Regions from separate parts of the Pseudomonas sp. PDM24 genome, predicted to be linked through region 2. Evidence: riboswitches for the same ligand, from Rfam matches in the RefSeq annotation. Region 2 holds a riboswitch; the other holds the start of a gene.
What was found. Region 2 has a riboswitch for cobalamin ahead of cobO (cob(I)yrinic acid a,c-diamide adenosyltransferase). Riboswitches for the same ligand answer to the same signal wherever they lie in the genome.
Positions count from the first base shown of each region.

Region 1 (9,045 bases), on a different contig from region 2:
CCTCAGCCAGGTCGTCGCGGCTTTGCCACAGACGACCATCGATGGCGCCCTGCACGCCTGCTCCATAAGCACCCGGTTTGGCCCCGAAGATGCGCCAGCCGGCCTGCCGCCGCGCAGCGTCTTCATCCAGACCGGATTCCAGCAACGCTTGCCGCTCGGCGCGGACCTTGGCCGCCAACGGGTTGAGATCGTCCGGTTCATCCAGCTCGGCGACCGCTTGTACAGCGGCGTCAAACAGCCGGATCAGGTTTGCAAAGGCATCGCGGAAGAATCCGGAGACGCGCAAGGTCACATCCACCCGTGGGCGGTCCAGCAGGCTCAACGGCAGAATCTCGAAGTCGTCGACACGCTGGCTGCCCGTCGCCCACACCGGTCGCACGCCCATCAGCGCCATGGCCTGGGCGATGTCATCGCCGCCGGTGCGCATGGTCGCGGTGCCCCAAACCGACAAGCCGAGCTGACGCAGGTGATCGCCGTGGTCTTGCAAGTGCCGCTCAAGAATCAGGTTCGCAGACTGGAAGCCGATGCGCCACGCGGTGGTGGTCGGCAGGTTGCGCACATCCACCGAATAGAAGTTGCGCCCGGTGGGCAGCACGTCCAGACGGCCGCGACTCGGCGCGCCGCTAGGCCCGGCGGGGACGAATCGACCACTGAGGGCGTCCAGCAGGCCGCGCATTTCCGCCGGGCCGCAGGCGTCCAGGCGTGGGGCAACGACTTCGCGCAGGCTGTCGATGATGGCGTTCACTTCAGACCAACCTGCCTCCTGTGGGAGCGGGCTTGCTCGCGAAAGCGGTGTATCAGGCAAATCAATGTCGACTGACACTCCGCTTTCGCGAGCAAGCCCGCTCCCACAGGGGCCGGGTTGGGCTTGAGGCTGGTTCAACGTGTGCGAAATCAGTTGAGTGGCGAACAACTCCAGGCGCTCACGGGTATCCCCAGCGGTGCGCCAGGGTTCATCGTTAAGCGATTGCAGTTCCACAGGACGTGGTCCGGTCCACGGCTCGGCCAAAACGCAATCCAGCGGGTCGAAACCCAACGCAAACGCCTTGGCCAGCGCCCGCAACAAACTCGATTGCGCCCCACGACCATCGCCGCGAGGAATACGCAGCAAAGCTAACAAAGTGTCGATGCGCAACCGCCCCACTGGCGACTCGCCAAACACGTGCAGGCCGTCGCGGATCTGCGACTCCTTCAAGTCGCACAGGTACGTGTCCAGGCGCGGCAACCAGATCGCCGCATCGGCATCGCTGTCGAGTCTCTCGTCCAGTTGCAGTTCACGGTCGATGTGCGTGTCACGCACCAATTGCAGAATGTCGCGCTGCAGTTCCCGGGCGCGGCGCGGATCGAGCAATTGTGCTTCGTAATATTCGTCGGCCAACAATTCGAGATTGCGCAGCGGACCGTAGGTTTCGGCGCGGGTCAGCGGCGGCATCAGGTGATCGATGATCACCGCTTGGGTGCGGCGCTTGGCCTGGGCGCCCTCACCCGGGTCGTTGACGATGAACGGATAGATGTTCGGCAGCGGCCCGAGCAACGCATCCGGCCAGCAGTTTTCCGACAGCCCGACGCCCTTGCCCGGCAGCCATTCGAGGTTGCCGTGCTTGCCCACATGGATCACGCCGTGAGCGCCATAGGTGTTGCGCAACCAGAAGTAGAACGCCAGATAACCGTGAGGAGGCACCAGGTCCGGGTCGTGATAGACAGCACTTGGATCGACCTGATACCCCCGGGCCGGCTGAATGCCAACAAAGGTCAGGCCGAAGCGCAGACCGGCAATCATCATTCGTCCGCCACGGAACATCGGATCGTTTTCGGCCGAGCCCCAACGCTCCAGCACCGCCTGACGATTGGCCTCGGGCAGCGCGTTGAACATCAGGTTGTAGTCGTCCAGCGCGAGGCTTTGATGACAGGGACGCTGATCGAGGGTGTCGAGGTCGTTGCTGACGCCGCCGAGCAATTGCTGGATCAGCGCGGTGCCGCTGTCCGGCAACTCGGCCGGCAGCGGATAACCTTCGGCGCGCAGCGCGCGGAGGATGTTCAATGCCGCAGCCGGAGTATCAAGGCCAACGCCATTGCCGATGCGCCCATCGCGAGTCGGGTAGTTGGCGAGGATCAGGGCGATGCGTTTTTCGCCGTTGGGCACCCGCGCCAGATCGATCCAGCGCCGCGCCAGTTCGGCGACAAAATCCATGCGCTCAGGTTGCGGCCGGTAGCAGACCACGTCTGACTGACTGCGCTCACTGCGCCAGGCCAGGTCCTTGAAACTGATCGGCCGGCTGATGATCCGCCCGTCCAGCTCCGGCAGCGCGATGTGCATCGCCAGGTCGCGGGGACCGAGGCCTTGTTCGCTGGCGCGCCAACCGGGTTCATTGTCCTGGGCGCAGATCGCTTGAATCACTGGAATGTTGCGGCGAAACGGTCGCAGATGCGGCGCTTCGGGGCTGGACTGGGCGAAACCGGTGGTGTTGAGAATCACCCCCGCTTCGACTTCATCCAGCAAGTCCTCGACCATCGTCAGGCAGCCGGGCTCTTTCAAACTGGCCAGCGCAATCGGCAACGGGTTCAACCCCGCCGCCTGCAAACGCTGGCAGAAAATATCGATGAAACCGGTGTTCGCCGCCTGCAAATGCGAGCGGTAAAACAGCACCGCCGCCACCGGCTGATCAGCTTGCCAGTCGGCTTGCCAATCACTCAACTCAGCGGGGCTTTTGTGCGGGTGGTAGATCGCCGTGCGTGGCAGGGTTTGCGGCTCGGACCATGAGTAGTCGCGATCCAGCCAACGACTGGCGAGGCAGCGAAACAGGTCGAGCGCGTTGGCCATGCCGCCCTGACGCAGGAAGTGCCAGAGCCGGTCGCGGTCTTGCGCGGTTACGGTGCTCAGGTCACTGAGTTCCGGGTCCGGGCGATCGTCCCCCGGCACCAGAATCAGCTGCACACCGCGCTCGGACAATTCCACCAGCCGCTCAATGCCGTAACGCCAATAGGCGATGCCGCCGTGCAGCGAGATCAGAATCACCTTGGCGTGGCGCAGCACTTCGTCGACGTAGAGATCGACCGAGGCGTGATTCTGCACCTGCATCGGGTTGGCCAGGCGTACGCTCGGGTAATCGTCGGGCAACTGCTGCGCCGCTTCGGCAAGCAACGCCAGGCTGGAATCGCCGCTGCACAGAATCACCAGCTCGGCGGGGGTTTGTCCAAGGTCGGCAATGTTGTCATCCGACACGAAACCGCCGGGCTGGGTCCTGAGCAGGTGCATGGTTTAAACGCTGAGCGCAGCGCGCAATTGCGCTTCGAGCGCCGCAGCATCCAGCGCCTGACCGATCAACACCAGACGGGTGGTGCGCGCTTCTTCAGCGCCCCACTGACGGTCGAAGTGCTTGTCGAAACGCGTGCCCACACCCTGGATCAACAGGCGCATCGGCTTGTTCGGTACCGCCGCGAAACCTTTGACCCGCAGGATGCCGTGCTGGACCACCAGTTGCGTCAGCGCGTCCATCAGCAGGCTTTCGTCGGCTTGTGGCAGCTCGATGGAGATGGAATCGAACGCGTCATGGTCATGATCGTGATCGTCTTCGCCTTCATGGTGATGATCGTGATGGCTGTGGCGGCTGTCGATGTGTTCTTCGGAGCCGGCACCGAGGCCGATCAGCACGTCCAGTGGCAGACGACCGCTGCTGGCCTCGATCACTTTCACCGCTGGCGGCAGTTCTTCGGCGACTTCCAGGCGCACGCGGGCCAGGTCTGCGGCGCTGATCAGGTCGGCCTTGTTGAGGATCACCAGATCGGCGCTGGCCAGTTGGTCGGCGAACAGCTCGTGCAGCGGCGATTCGTGGTCCAGGTTCGGGTCGAGTTTGCGCTGGGCATCGACCTGGTCCGGGAACGCAGCGAAGGTACCAGCAGCGACGGCCGGGCTGTCGACCACGGTGATCACCGCGTCAACCGTGCAGGCGCTGCGGATTTCTGGCCACTGGAAGGCTTGAACCAAAGGCTTCGGCAGGGCCAGGCCCGACGTTTCGATCAGGATGTGGTCGAGGTCGCCACGACGGGCCACCAGTTCGCGCATCACCGGGAAGAATTCTTCCTGAACCGTGCAGCATAGGCAGCCGTTGGCCAGTTCGTAAACGCGTCCGTTGGCTTCTTCTTCGGTGCAGCCGATCGAGCACTGTTTGAGGATTTCACCGTCGATGCCCAGCTCGCCGAACTCGTTGACGATCACCGCGATGCGACGGCCCTGGGCGTTGTCGAGCATGTGGCGCAGCAAGGTGGTTTTGCCCGAGCCGAGGAAGCCGGTAACGATGGTGACGGGGAGTTTGGCCAGTGTTTTCATCGGATGCCCTTTGGCAAGGTGGCGGGCATACGGGACGACAATCGCAGCGGCGGATGCACGCGCGCAAGAGTTCCGCCACCGGATCACCCCGCCCGGTTGTAGTGAGAATCTGTATCGAGGCAGGTCTCCTGGCTGACGGTGTGCCAATCGTTCGACTGGCGTTTGCTGCGCCTTCCCGCGAACCTGATAGATCAGGGTTTGCAGTGGCGTGGCAGCGAACATCACCGTTCACAGTTGCGGGGGCAGCCGCGGCATCGACCGCGTTCCCTTCTTAGCTTCGGCAGACGCCGAAGAACCTCGAAAGCGCAAGGCTACGCATCGTGTGGGGGCGGGTCAATGTCCACCTGAGTTCTGTGGCGCCTGAGCCGACGCCTTCGCGAGCAAGCCCGCTCCCACATTTGAAATGCGTTCCCCTGTGGGAGCGGGCTTGCTCGCGAAAGGAGCGACTCGGTATCCAAGTGAGAACCCATGCCAATTGACGCCCAACCCCCGCCCATGCTCTCCTACACGCCTTGTTACGGGTGCCCTTCACAGGGTGAAACGGGAAACCGGTGAATCATGTGCTTTACTCTAAAGCCATGTCAGTCCGGTGCTGCCCCCGCAACGGTAAGCGAGTGAAGCGTCAAATCCACTGTGCCCGTCATACGGCATGGGAAGGTGATGCTTGCAGGTTTGGGCACAAGCCCTGCCCCTCGCGAGCCCGGAGACCGGCCCGCAACACAAAGTGACTTTTACGTTCACTGAATAACAAACCCGCGGTGGGCGGGCGCTGTTCGAAATCTCTGCGTGCCACGGCGTACGGAGGTTTTCATGCGCTCTATTCACCCGCTGACAGACCAGAGGGAAGCGCCATGTCGATCATCAGCAGCACCGCCAGCAACACCGATAAAAAGAGCACGATCAGCACCACCACTACCCTGAGCCAACGCCTGACCGCCGCTTGTTGTGCGTCGATTCTTGGCGCCAGCCTTGTGTATTTCGCCGGTTTCTCGCACATCGAAGCGGTACACAACGCCGCGCACGATACCCGTCACAGCGCCGCATTCCCGTGCCATTGAGACCTGCTGACATGATCAAGCGTATTGCGCAAACCGCAGGTTTCACCGGGCTGCTGGCCGCCCTGCTGCTGACCCTGCTGCAAAGCTTCTGGGTGGCTCCGCTGATTCTGCAGGCCGAGACCTACGAAAAATCCGAGCCTGCCGCGGTTGAAATCCACGAGCACGCCGCGGGAGCTGTCACCGCTCACACCCACGATGCCGAAGCCTGGGAGCCGGAAGACGGCTGGCAGCGCGTGCTGTCGACCACCGGCGGCAATCTGGTGGTGGCGGTCGGTTTCGCCCTGATGCTCGCGGGCCTCTACACCTTGCGCGCTCCACGCCGTACCTCTCAGGGCTTGCTCTGGGGTCTGGCCGGTTATGCGACGTTCGTGCTGGCGCCCACCCTCGGCCTGCCACCTGAACTGCCGGGTACTGCCGCGGCGGATCTGGCGCAACGGCAGATCTGGTGGATTGGCACCGCCGCATCCACAGCAGTCGGCATCGCGCTGATCGCATTCAGCCGCCACTGGCTGATGAAGATCCTTGGTGTGGCAATCCTGGCCGTGCCTCATGTGATTGGCGCGCCGCAACCGGAAGTCCATTCGATGCTCGCGCCGCAAGCCCTGGAAGCGCAGTTCAAAATCGCTTCGCAGCTGACCAACATGGCGTTCTGGCTGGCCCTGGGCCTGATCAGCGCCTGGTTGTTCCGCCGCAAAAGCGATGGCCAATACTGCGCATGACTGACGTAAGCGCAGCGCCGACCCTGGTGGTCGGCCTGGGCTGCCAGCGCGGCTGCCCCGTCAGCACGCTGCGGGCGCTGCTTGATCAGGCATTACAGGCCCATCAAATCGAGCTTCGTGAGATCAAGGCCTTGGCCAGCATCGACCTGAAGCGCGAAGAACCCGCCCTGATCGAACTGGCCGAACAACTGGCATTGCCGTTGATGTATTTCAGCAGCGAACAATTGGCCGGTTATGAACCGCAACTCAGCCACCACTCGGACATCGCGTTCGAACGCACCGGCTGTTACGGCGTAGCGGAAAGTGCCGCGCTGGCACTGGCCGAACAATTGGCTCAGGCACCGGCAAAGTTGCTGATTCCACGACAAAAATACGCCCAGGCTACCCTCGCATTGGCCAGTGCCGCGTAAAATCTCCGATAATCCTCGCCTTCGATCATGAGCAATCTTCATCTGAAGCGTGCCCATACCCTTTTTCTGACAGGACACGACGATGACCGTCTACTTCATTGGCGCAGGCCCCGGCGACCCGGAACTGATCACCGTCAAAGGCCAGCGGCTGATTCGTAGCTGCCCGGTCATCATCTATGCAGGCTCCCTGGTCCCCGCCGCTGTACTGGACGGCCACCGCGCCGAACAGGTGGTCAACAGCGCCGAATTGCACCTGGAACAGATCATCGAGCTGATCAAGACCGCCCATGCCAACGGCCAAGACGTAGCCCGGGTGCACTCCGGCGATCCGAGCCTGTACGGGGCGATTGGCGAGCAGATTCGCTACTTGCGTGAACTCGACATCCCTTTCGAAATCATTCCCGGCGTCACAGCCACCGCCGCCTGCGCGGCGCTTTTGGGTGCTGAACTGACCCTGCCGGACGTGTCACAAAGCGTGATTCTGACCCGCTACGCCGACAAGACCGCCATGCCGGCCGGTGAAGAACTGGGCAGTCTGGCGCAGCATGGGGCGACCATGGCGATCCACTTGGGGGTTAATCATCTGGAGAAAATCCTTGCTGAATTGCTGCCGCACTACGGCGCCGATTGCCCGATCGCGGTGATTCATCGGGCAACCTGGCCGGATCAGGACTGGGTGGTGGGGACGCTGGCGGATATTGCCGGGAAGGTTCAAGCCAAGGGATTTCGCCGGACGGCGCTGATTCTGGTGGGCCGGGTGTTGGGCAGCGATCACTTCAGTGAATCATCGTTGTATCGCGCGGGGCATGCGCATTTGTATCGCCCATAGGCCCTATTCGCGAGCAAGCCCGCTCCCACAGTGGATCTGCTTCGAACACAAATACTGTGTCCAGTGAAGATCTAATGTGGGAGCGGGCTTGCTCGCGAAGGCGTCAGTGAATTTCACCCATAAAAAACGGCGCTCACGGGGCGCCGTTTTTTATGTTTGCAGCGAACACCTTACTTAGTAGTAGGCGTTTTCTTTCTGCGTATGGTCGGTCACGTCACGAACGCCCTTGAGCTCAGGAATACGCTCAAGCAAGGTGCGCTCGATGCCTTCCTTCAAGGTGACGTCTGCCTGGCCGCAGCCCTGGCAACCGCCGCCGAATTTCAGCACGGCGATGCCGTCTTCGACCACATCGATCAGGCTGACCTGACCGCCGTGGCTGGCCAGCCCCGGGTTGATTTCGGTTTGCAGGTAGTAGTTGATGCGCTCGTTGACCGGGCTGTCGGCGTTGACCATCGGTACCTTGGCGTTTGGCGCCTTGATGGTCAATTGGCCGCCCATGCGGTCGGTGGCGTAGTCGACGACTGCATCGTCCAGGAAGGCTTCGCTGAAGTGATCGATGTACGCGGTGAAGCTTTTAAGCCCCAGCGCGGTGTCTTCGGGTTTTTCTTCGCCCGGCTTGCAGTAGGCAATGCAGGTTTCGGCGTACTGGGTGCCAGGCTGGGTGATAAAGACGCGGATGCCGATACCCGGGGTGTTCTGCTTGGAGAGCAGATCAGCCAGATAATCGTGGGCGGCGTCGGTAATGGTAATAGCGGTCATGGAAACTCCTCGCAGGCTTGGACGCAGTTTACGCCAATCATCGCGCCGGACAAAGTCCTAGTATTTTTGTCGGGAAAGTGTGCCTGTCGATGAACATCCGATCACCGTCGCCCCCTGTAGGAGCGAAGCTTGCTCGCGAAAGCGGTCCAACAGTCGACATCTATGCTGAATGTCAGACCGCTTTCGCGAGCAAGCTTCGCTCCTACAGGGGTTCAGCCAGGGTTCGGGGGTGCGTGTTCAGGCCTTCAATCAAAGATTCTCATAGCGGTTCATGTCCAGCACGCCCTCTTCCACCGGGTCGGTGTCGTGGATGTAGCGGCTCAGATCATGGAAATATTGCCAGAACTGCGGATGACTGCGGCGAATGCCCCAGCGTTCGACGATTTTCTCGAAACTGGCAGCGTCCTTCGCGGTTTCCATCGCATCAACGAAAGCGGGCACTTGGCCGGCCGGAATGTTGAACATGAAGTTCGGGTAGCTGCTGAGTACACCCGGATAAATCGTCAACGTATCGAGCCCCGGCTGATAGCGCCGCGACTCACCCAGCAGGAACGCCACGTTGCTGTGGGCCCGGTTGCGCAGCAGGCTATAGACCCCGCGCTTGCCGCTTTGAGTCTCGATGCGCAGCATCGTGGCTTCTGGCAATTGATCGATGACCTTCAGCCCCGCAGACGGACGTGAAGTCAGGCGGCTCAAGGCCTGTTCGGCGTTCTGCAAGGCCAGATCGATGTTCGGCCGCGAGCAGTAGGCACCGTCGCAGCGGTTGATCGGGTCGGGGTTGGCGTTGAGTTCGCCGTACCGGGCCAGCAATTGCAGGGCGAAATCGCGTTTCGGGTCCTTTTCGTCCAGCGTCAGTGCCGTGGGTTTGTCATTGTCGATGTACTCGTAATCCAGCCACATCTTGAGCTTGCCGCCGTTCTGGTACCAATCGTCGAGGTAGCCG
Region 1 is NZ_JAHUWR010000003.1:85,358-94,402, forward strand. Features, by position in the region: gene cobN (cobaltochelatase subunit CobN) at 1-3,256, opposite strand, end outside; gene cobW (cobalamin biosynthesis protein CobW) at 3,260-4,327, opposite strand; cobalamin riboswitch at 4,428-4,642, opposite strand; cobalamin riboswitch at 4,830-5,058, shown strand; gene KW837_RS12105 (CbtB domain-containing protein) at 5,179-5,385, shown strand; gene KW837_RS12110 (CbtA family protein) at 5,397-6,104, shown strand; gene KW837_RS12115 (cobalamin biosynthesis protein) at 6,101-6,514, shown strand; gene cobM (precorrin-4 C(11)-methyltransferase) at 6,597-7,343, shown strand; gene nfuA (Fe-S biogenesis protein NfuA) at 7,518-8,102, opposite strand; gene KW837_RS12130 (fatty acid cis/trans isomerase) at 8,352-9,045, opposite strand, start outside.
Region 1: another riboswitch for cobalamin. It lies ahead of KW837_RS12105 (CbtB domain-containing protein); the one in region 2 lies ahead of cobO (cob(I)yrinic acid a,c-diamide adenosyltransferase).

Region 2 (9,045 bases):
TACAGGTCATTGCCGACCAGGGTCATGCCGAAGGGCGAGTTGAGGTTTTCCAGGAATACTGTGCGGGTTTCGGCAGCGCCATCGTGGTCCTTGTCCCGCAGCAGGGTGATGCGGTTCGGGCTGGGGACGCCGGCACCGGCACGGCCCATGACTTTGCCCATGACCCAGCCGCGAATGCCTTGGCCATCATCGGGTTTAGGCGGTGCGTTGGTTTCGGCCACCAGCACATCGCCGTTGGGCAACACATAGAGCCAGCGCGGATGATCGAGGCCTTCGGCAAACGCCGCCACTTGAGTCCCGGTGGCGGCGACAGGTTTCTTGCCTTCAGGCCAGCCGATCGCCGGGGCGATGTTCACCGTCGGGATCAGGGTTTTATTCGGTTCTGGCAGCTTGGGCGAGGGGCCTGTGCCATCCGAGACTTGCAGGCTGGAGGTTTCACCACAGGCGGCGAGCCCTCCGGCGAGCGCGATGATGAAAACGAGCTGGGGTTTGCGCATTACTGATCTTCCCTATGAATGCATTGACGTAATCATAGAGAAGCGTAGACGGTCGATGGTTCAACCGGTCAGCCGCGGGCTTCCTTGAGCAGAACAGCGATGCCTGGATGGTAGTTGCCGGCTTCATTGCGCAACTTGCGGTAGGCGTAAGGGAAATACCAGGCCACGGCGCAGGTGTGTTCCTTTTGCAGGTCGTCGACCATGTCCTGGAGTTCTTCCGGGGTGGCGCTGTGTTGGGCTTTTTGTGGTGCGACAAACAGACAGCCGAGTTTCAGATCGCTGGCGTAGCTGATTCGCTTCGCGTCACTGGTGATGTCCGCCAGTGCCTGCGTCAGGTTCAGGCTATTGACCCGTGGCCAGCGCTGGGTGGCCTGGAGATACGCGCGCTCTTCGCTGCTGGCGATAAACAGATCGGCGCGGGCGTTGCGTTCGCCTTCTTCGATCTGTTTGCGGGTCGACGTCTGTGCCAGCGTGACCATTTCTGCCATCCAGGCCGCGGCGCAGAGCAGACCGAGGTTGGCGTTTTCGTCGTACCAGTAAGGTGTATCGTTATCGCCGCGCACGGCGTTGTAGCGGTCGATACAGTCAAACCAGCGTTCCAGCACCGGGCGCAGGAATTCCAGCTTCGGATTGCTGATGATCATGCCTTGCATGTGGCTCACCCTTGTTATTGTGTTGTCAGGTTGTGGCTCTTTGATATCACTGCTGACAGTGTGGCACAAGATTGGCGTCAGTTAATTGATCGACGGCAGTTATTCGCTCAGCGGCGCCCCGGCTTTAATTGACGCTCCACCCCCAACCCTCTAACCTTCGCGGCTTGTTTCAGGTGCTCTGTGACCTTGGTCGACAGAGTGAAACAGGGAAGCCGGTGAATGAATTTCTTCCAGCGAAGAATGATCACGATCCCGGCGCTGCCCCCGCAACGGTAAATGAGTAAAAGCTGCGCGAGGGCCTGTCATCAGGCCCTAGCCACTGTGTCGACTGTCGACATGGGAAGGCGCGCAGTCAGGCGCAAGCCGCTCATGAGCCCGGAGACCGGCCTGATTCATCCAACGGCATCACGGTGGGCGATGCCAGGCTTCTTGCCGTCTATTCTTGTGCCTGCCCGCCGTTATCCAGCCTCAACGGAGAGCTCCCCCATGACTGATACTCCCGATCGTGACGAACGCCATCTGGCGCGCATGCTGCGAAAAAAAGCGGTGATCGACGAACGCATCGCCAACTCGCCGAATGAATGCGGTTTGCTGCTGGTGCTTTCCGGTAACGGCAAAGGCAAAAGCAGTTCGGCGTTCGGCATGCTTGCGCGGTCCATGGGCCACGGCATGCAGTGCGGCGTGGTGCAGTTCATCAAGGGGCGCACCAGCACTGGCGAGGAGCTATTTTTTCGGCGCTTCCCGGAACAGGTGCGTTTTCATGTAATGGGCGAGGGCTTTACCTGGGAAACCCAGGACCGTCAGCGCGACATCGCCGCCGCCGAAGCCGCCTGGGCAGTGTCCCGCGAATTGCTGCGTGATCCGGCCATCGGTCTGGTGGTGCTCGATGAGTTGAACATCGCCCTCAAGCACGGCTACCTCGATCTCGATCAGGTGCTCAGCGACTTGCAGGCGCGACCGCCGATGCAGCACGTGGTGGTCACCGGTCGCGGCGTCAAGCCTGAGATGATCGAGCTGGCCGACACTGTCACTGAAATGGGCATGATCAAGCACGCCTTCCAGGCCGGAATCAAAGCGCAAAAAGGCGTCGAGTTGTGAACTGCACTTTATGAATAGCCATCGTCAATGCCCGGCGGTACTGATCGCCGCACCGGCCTCCGGTCAGGGCAAGACCACCGTCACCGCCGCGCTCGCCCGTTTGCATCGCAATCAGGGGCGCAAGGTTCGTGTGTTCAAATGCGGCCCGGACTTTCTCGACCCGATGATTCTCGAGCGCGCCAGCGGTGCACCGGTTTATCAACTCGACATGTGGATGGTCGGCGAGCAAGAAAGTCGGCGTCTATTGTGGGAGGCCGCTGGCGAAGCCGATCTGATCCTCATCGAAGGCGTCATGGGGCTATTCGACGGTACGCCGTCCAGCGCCGATCTGGCGCGGCACTTCGGTGTGCCGGTGCTCGGCGTGATCGACGGCACCGCCATGGCACAGACCTTTGGCGCGCTGGCCCTGGGCCTTGCGCGTTATCAGCCGGACTTGCCGTTTGCCGGTGTGCTGGCCAATCGGGTCGGCACCGTGCGCCATGCGCAGTTGCTCGAAGGCAGCCTGACTGAAGGCTTGCGCTGGTATGGCGCGCTGTCCCGGGAGACCGGGATCGAATTGCCGAGTCGGCATCTCGGCCTGGTTCAGGCCAGCGAACTGAATGATCTCGACCTGCGTCTCGATGCGGCCGCCGACTCATTAGCCAGCAGTTGCGACGTGGCGCTGCCGCCAGCCGTGGAATTCGCCGCGCCTGAAATGATCGCAGCCGAACCGTTGCTGGCCGGTGTTCGGATTGCCGTGGCCCGGGACGAAGCTTTCGCGTTTACCTACGGCGCGAGCCTGGATCTGCTGCGGGCCATGGGCGCCGAATTGACTTTCTTTTCGCCGATCCGCGACAGCGAATTACCTGAGGCAGACAGCCTCTATCTGCCGGGCGGTTACCCTGAATTGCACCATGTAGCGTTGTCGCAAAACACGCCGATGCTGACCGCGATCCGCGCTCACCACGCGGCGGGCAAACCGTTGCTGGCCGAGTGTGGCGGCATGCTGTATCTGCTGGATTCCTTGACCGATGTCGAGGGCACTCGCGCTGAACTGGTTGGCTTGCTGGCCGGTGATGCGGTGATGCAGAAGCGTCTTGCCGCGCTGGCCTTGCAGGAGGTCGAATTGCCGGAAGGTTTGCTGCGTGGGCACACCTATCACCACTCGCTGACCAGCACCGGGCTTGAGCCGATTGCTCGAGGTTTGAGCCCCAATGGCGGACGAGGGGCGGAGGCGGTTTATCGTGAGGGGCGGATGACGGCCTCTTATGTACATTTTTATTTTCCGTCCAATCCATCGGCGATTGCAGCGCTGTTTGTGCCTGACCTTGAGGACGCCTTCGCGAGCAAGCCCGCTCCCACAGGGGAATGCAATTCAAATGTGGGAGCGGGCTTGCTCGCGAAGAGGCCATGACCGACAACACATTTTCCGAAGCCGAACGCACAGCCGTTTACCGAGCCATCGCCGAGCGCCGCGACATGCGGCACTTCAGCGGCGGCACGGTCGAACCCGAGTTACTGAGGCGTCTGCTCGAAGCCGCGCACCAAGCGCCGAGTGTCGGCCTGATGCAGCCCTGGCGTTTCATCCGCATCAGCGACCGGGCACTGCGCGGCAAGATTCAACAGCTGGTGGAAGAAGAACGCATCCGCACCGCCGAAGCCCTCGGCGAACGCTCCGACGAATTCATGAAGCTCAAGGTCGAAGGCATCAACGACTGCGCCGAGGTGCTGGTCGCCGCGCTGATGGACGATCGTGAGCGGCATATCTTCGGCCGTCGTACATTGCCGGAAATGGACATGGCATCGCTGTCCTGCGCCATCCAGAACCTTTGGCTCGCATCCCGCGCCGAAGGCCTTGGCATGGGCTGGGTGTCATTGTTCGAGCCACAAGCGCTGGCGGATTTGCTGGGTTTACCGGTCGGGGCCAAGCCTTTGGCTGTTCTTTGCCTGGGGCCGGTCAAGGAATTCTACCCGGCGCCGATGCTGGTACTTGAAGGCTGGGCGCAGGCGCGTCCACTCAGCGAATTGCTGTATGAAAATTATTGGGGAGTGAGTCAATGAGTGTGGCGTTGTTGAGTGTCGCCGCGGTCGCGCTGGATGCGCTGCTGGGTGAGCCCAAACGCTGGCATCCGCTGGTGGCGTTCGGTCGTTTTGCCGATCGCATCGAGCAACGTTTCAACTCCGGTGGCCGCGGCTGGCGCAGTCACGGCGTTACGGCCTGGGTGATGGCGGTCGTGCCGCTGACCTTGTTGGCCACCGCACTTTCCTGGGCGCCTTACGTTGGCTGGATTGTCGAGATTCTCTTGCTCTATTGTGCCCTCGGCATGCGCAGTCTCGGCGAGCACGTCGAGCCGGTGGCCAAGGCCCTGCGCAGCGATGATCTGATCGAGGCGCGCAAACGTGTTGGTTATCTGGTCAGCCGTCAGACCAGCGAACTGGATGAAACCGAAGTCGCCCGCGCCGCCACCGAATCGGTGCTGGAGAACGGCAGCGATGCGGTATTCGCCGCGCTGTTCTGGTTTGCCGTGGCGGGCGCGCCCGGCGTGGTGCTTTATCGCCTGAGCAATACCCTCGACGCGATGTGGGGTTATCGCAACGAACGCTTCGAACGTTTCGGTTGGGCTGCGGCGAAGATCGATGATGTTCTGAACTACATTCCTGCACGTCTGGTGGCATTGACCTACGCGCTGCTGGGTAAAACCCGACTGGCATTGAAGTGCTGGCGTACCCAGGGCCCGACCTGGGACAGCCCGAATGCCGGGCCGGTGATGGCGGCCGGTGCTGGCGCGCTGGGTGTCGAGTTGGGTGGGGCGGCGATTTATCACGGTGAACTGCATCAGCGTCCGCAGTTGGGCGAAGGCGTGCCGGCGGATGCCGATTCCATCAACCGTGGCTGGCAATTGGTCCAGCGCGGGGTATGGTTATGGCTGCTGATTCTCTGCGTGGGGGCTGAATTCTATGCTTGAACACGGTGGCCGCTTGCGCAAGGCGGCGCTTGAATACGGCATTGCCGAAGCCGATTGGCTCGACCTGTCCAGTGGCCTGGCGCCTTGGCCATTCCCGGTTCCGGACATCCCGCTGCGGGCCTGGGCGCGGTTGCCGGAAAACGATGACGGTCTGGAGCAGGCTGCCTGCGACTATTACGGTGCGGCTCAGGTGTTGCCGGTGGCCGGCTCGCAAATGGCGATCCAGTTGCTGCCGCGGTTGCGCCGGGCCGGCAAGGTCGGCGTGCTGTCGCCGTGTTACGCCGAACACGCCCAAGCCTGGCGTCGCAACGGGTACATCGTGCGTGAAGTGCTGGAGTCGGAAGTCGATTTCTTTCTCGACAGCCTCGACGTGCTGGTGGTGGTCAACCCGAACAATCCCACGGGGTTGAGCCTGACTCCGGCTCGCCTGCTGGATTGGCATGCGCGGCTGGCCCAGCGCGGAGGCTGGCTGGTGGTGGACGAGGCGTTCATGGACAACACCCCGCATTTGAGTCTGGCGCCGTTCGCCAATCAGATCGGCTTGATCGTGCTGCGCTCCTTCGGCAAGTTCTTCGGCCTGGCCGGTGTGCGACTGGGGTTTGTGCTGGCCGAGCGCAAGTTGCTCAAGCTGCTGGCCGAACAGGTCGGACCCTGGGCGGTCAGTGGGCCGACCCGAGTGTTGGGTCAGGCGTGCCTGACGGATACGGACGGGCACACCCGACAGCGCATTCGTACCGACGAGGCCGGCGAGCGTTTGGCGTTGCTGCTTGAACAGCACGGTTTCAAACCTCAGGGCGGCTGCGCATTGTTCCAATGGCTGATCATCGAGTGCGCCGAAGCACTGCACGAATTCATGGCCCGGCGCGGCATTCTGCTGCGGTTGTTCACCCACAACAGCAGCCTGCGGTTTGGCTTGCCCGCCGATGAAGCGGATTGGCTGCGTCTTGAGCAAGCGCTTGAAGCCTACGTTAAGGAAGCGCAATGACTACGTTGATGGTGCAGGGCGCGACTTTGATGGTGCAGGGCACTACATCGGACGCCGGTAAAAGCACACTGGTGACGGCGCTATGCCGCTGGGTTACGCGCCAGGGTGTCAGCGTCGTGCCGTTCAAGCCGCAGAACATGGCTCTCAACAGCGCGGTGACCGCTGACGGTGGCGAGATTGGTCGCGCTCAAGCGGTGCAGGCCCAGGCCGCCAACCTTGAACCGCACACCGACATGAACCCGGTGCTGCTCAAACCCAATAGTGATACCGGTGCTCAAGTGATCATTCATGGCCGTGCAGTCACGACGATGAACGCGGTCGCCTATCACGACTACAAAGCCATCGCCATGCAAGCGGTACTGGCCTCCCATGAGCGGTTGAGTGCGGCGTATCCGGTGGTGATGGTCGAAGGGGCGGGTTCGCCGGCAGAGATCAACCTGCGGGCCGGCGACATCGCCAACATGGGTTTTGCCGAGGCGGTGGACTGCCCGGTGGTGCTGATCGCCGACATCAATCGCGGTGGAGTTTTCGCGCATTTGGTCGGTACGCTGGAGCTGCTGTCCCCCAGCGAACAGGCAAGGGTCAAAGGCTTCATCATCAACCGGTTTCGCGGCGACATCGCCTTGCTGCAACCAGGCCTCGATTGGCTGGAGGCGCGCACTGGCAAACCGGTGATTGGCGTTTTGCCTTATGTGATGGACCTGCATCTTGAGGCCGAGGATGGTCTCGATCAGCGGCAGACCGACAAGGCCGATCAGGTACTCAACGTGGTGGTGCCGGTACTGCCGCGCATCAGCAACCACACCGATTTCGATCCGTTGCGCCTGCATCCGCAAGTGGACCTGCAATTCATCGGCCTCGGTCAGGCGATTCCGCCGGCCGACCTGATCATTCTTCCTGGCTCGAAAAGCGTGCGCAGTGACCTCGCATACTTGCGAGCCAACGGTTGGGACACGGCGATCTCGCGGCACTTGCGCTACGGCGGAAAAGTGCTGGGGATCTGCGGCGGTCTGCAAATGCTCGGCGAGCACGTGCACGACCCGCTGGGCCTTGAAGGCGCGCCGGGTTCCAGTGCTGGCTTGGGCCTGCTGGCGTTCGAAACGCAGCTCGAAGAAGAGAAGCAGTTGCGCAATGTGCGTGGGCGCCTGGCGCTGGAAGATGCGCAGGTTAGTGGCTATGAAATTCATGCCGGCGTGACCACCGGCCCAGCACTGGAAAATGCTGCGGTGCAGCTCGACGATGGTCGCTGCGATGGCGCGCAAAGTGTCGATGGGCAGCTTTTCGGTACGTATCTGCATGGGCTGTTCGAGTCACCGGCGGCGTGCAGTGCGCTGTTGCGCTGGGCCGGGTTGCAGGATGTGCAGGAGGTCGATTACCACGCTTTGCGTGAGCGCGATATCGAACGGTTGGCGGATCTGGTGGAGAAGCATCTGGATACTTCGCTGTTGCGTGAACTCTGTGGGATTTGAGGTGGTGCTGAGGGCCTCTTCGCGGGCAAGCCTCGCTCCTACGGTATGGAGGTGTTTGCAGAATTCGTGAACGCCCCAACCCCTGTAGGAGCGAGGCTTGCCCGCGAAGAGGCCTGCCCCGACACCGCACATTTTAAGGAATGACCATGTTGCAACTGATCCTCGGCGGCGCCCGCTCCGGCAAAAGCCGTCTGGCTGAAAAACTGGCGACAGACAGTCAGCTCCAAGTCACTTATATAGCCACCTACATCGCCACCAGCCAATCTCAAGACGGTGAAATGAACGAACGGGTGGCCCATCACCGCGCCCGTCGTCCGGCCGAATGGGCATTGATCGAAGAACCGCTGGAGCTCGCCCGTGTGCTGCGCGAAAACGCCAGTGCCGATCGTTGCTTGCTGGTGGATTGCCTGACGCTGTGGCTGACCAATCTGCTGATGCTCGACGATGCCGAGCGCTTGTCGGCCGAACGCGAAGCCCTGCTGGACTGCCTGGCGTCATTGCCGGGTGAAATCATTTTTGTCAGCAACGAGACCGGCATGGGTGTCGTGCCGTTGGGCGAATTGACTCGCCGCTATGTCGATGAAGCCGGTTGGCTGCATCAAGCCTTGGCCGAGCGCTGTCAGCGAGTCGTCCTGACCGTTGCCGGCCTGCCCCTGACTTTGAAAGGAACTGCGTTATGACTCACGCCTGGTGGCTGAACCCGTGTAAGCCAATCGACGCGCAAGCGGTCGAACAGGCGCTGGTACGTCAACAGCAACTGACCAAACCTGCCGGCTCACTCGGCCGGCTCGAATCGGTGGCGGTGCAACTGGCCGGGTTGCAGGGGCAGGTCAAGCCGACACTCGATCAGCTGTGGATTGCGATTTTTGCCGGTGACCATGGTGTGGTTGCCGAAGGGGTGTCGGCGTTTCCGCAGGAAGTCACCGGGCAGATGCTGCTCAACTTTGTCAGCGGCGGCGCGGCGATCAGCGTGTTGGCGCGGCAGTTGGGGGCTTCCTTGGAAGTGGTGGATCTCGGCACCGTCACGCCGTCGTTGAATCTGCCGGGTGTGCGTCACCTCAACATTGGCCCGGGCACGGCGAATTTCGTCCAGGGACCGGCGATGACTCAGGCTCAGGGTGAACTCGCCTTGCAGGCCGGCCGCGACAGTGTGCAGCGCGCCATCGCAGCCGGCGCGCAGTTGTTCATCGGTGGCGAAATGGGCATCGGCAACACCACCGCGGCCAGCGCGTTGGCCTGTGCGTTGCTCGATTGCCCGGTGGTGCATCTGGCTGGCCCGGGTACCGGATTGAACGCAGCGGGTGTCAGCCATAAAGCCCAGGTCATTGAACGTGCCTTGGCGTTGCATGGCGCTCAGCGTAGCAATGCGCTGCAAACTTTGTTCAACCTCGGCGGTTT
Region 2 is NZ_JAHUWR010000001.1:241,172-250,216, forward strand. Features, by position in the region: gene KW837_RS01135 (sorbosone dehydrogenase family protein) at 1-497, opposite strand, end outside; gene KW837_RS01140 (hypothetical protein) at 566-1,150, opposite strand; cobalamin riboswitch at 1,305-1,556, shown strand; gene cobO (cob(I)yrinic acid a,c-diamide adenosyltransferase) at 1,637-2,248, shown strand; gene KW837_RS01150 (cobyrinate a,c-diamide synthase) at 2,259-3,641, shown strand; gene bluB (5,6-dimethylbenzimidazole synthase) at 3,638-4,288, shown strand; gene cbiB (adenosylcobinamide-phosphate synthase CbiB) at 4,285-5,193, shown strand; gene cobD (threonine-phosphate decarboxylase CobD) at 5,186-6,178, shown strand; gene KW837_RS01170 (cobyric acid synthase) at 6,187-7,647, shown strand; gene cobU (bifunctional adenosylcobinamide kinase/adenosylcobinamide-phosphate guanylyltransferase) at 7,794-8,327, shown strand; gene cobT (nicotinate-nucleotide--dimethylbenzimidazole phosphoribosyltransferase) at 8,324-9,045, shown strand, end outside.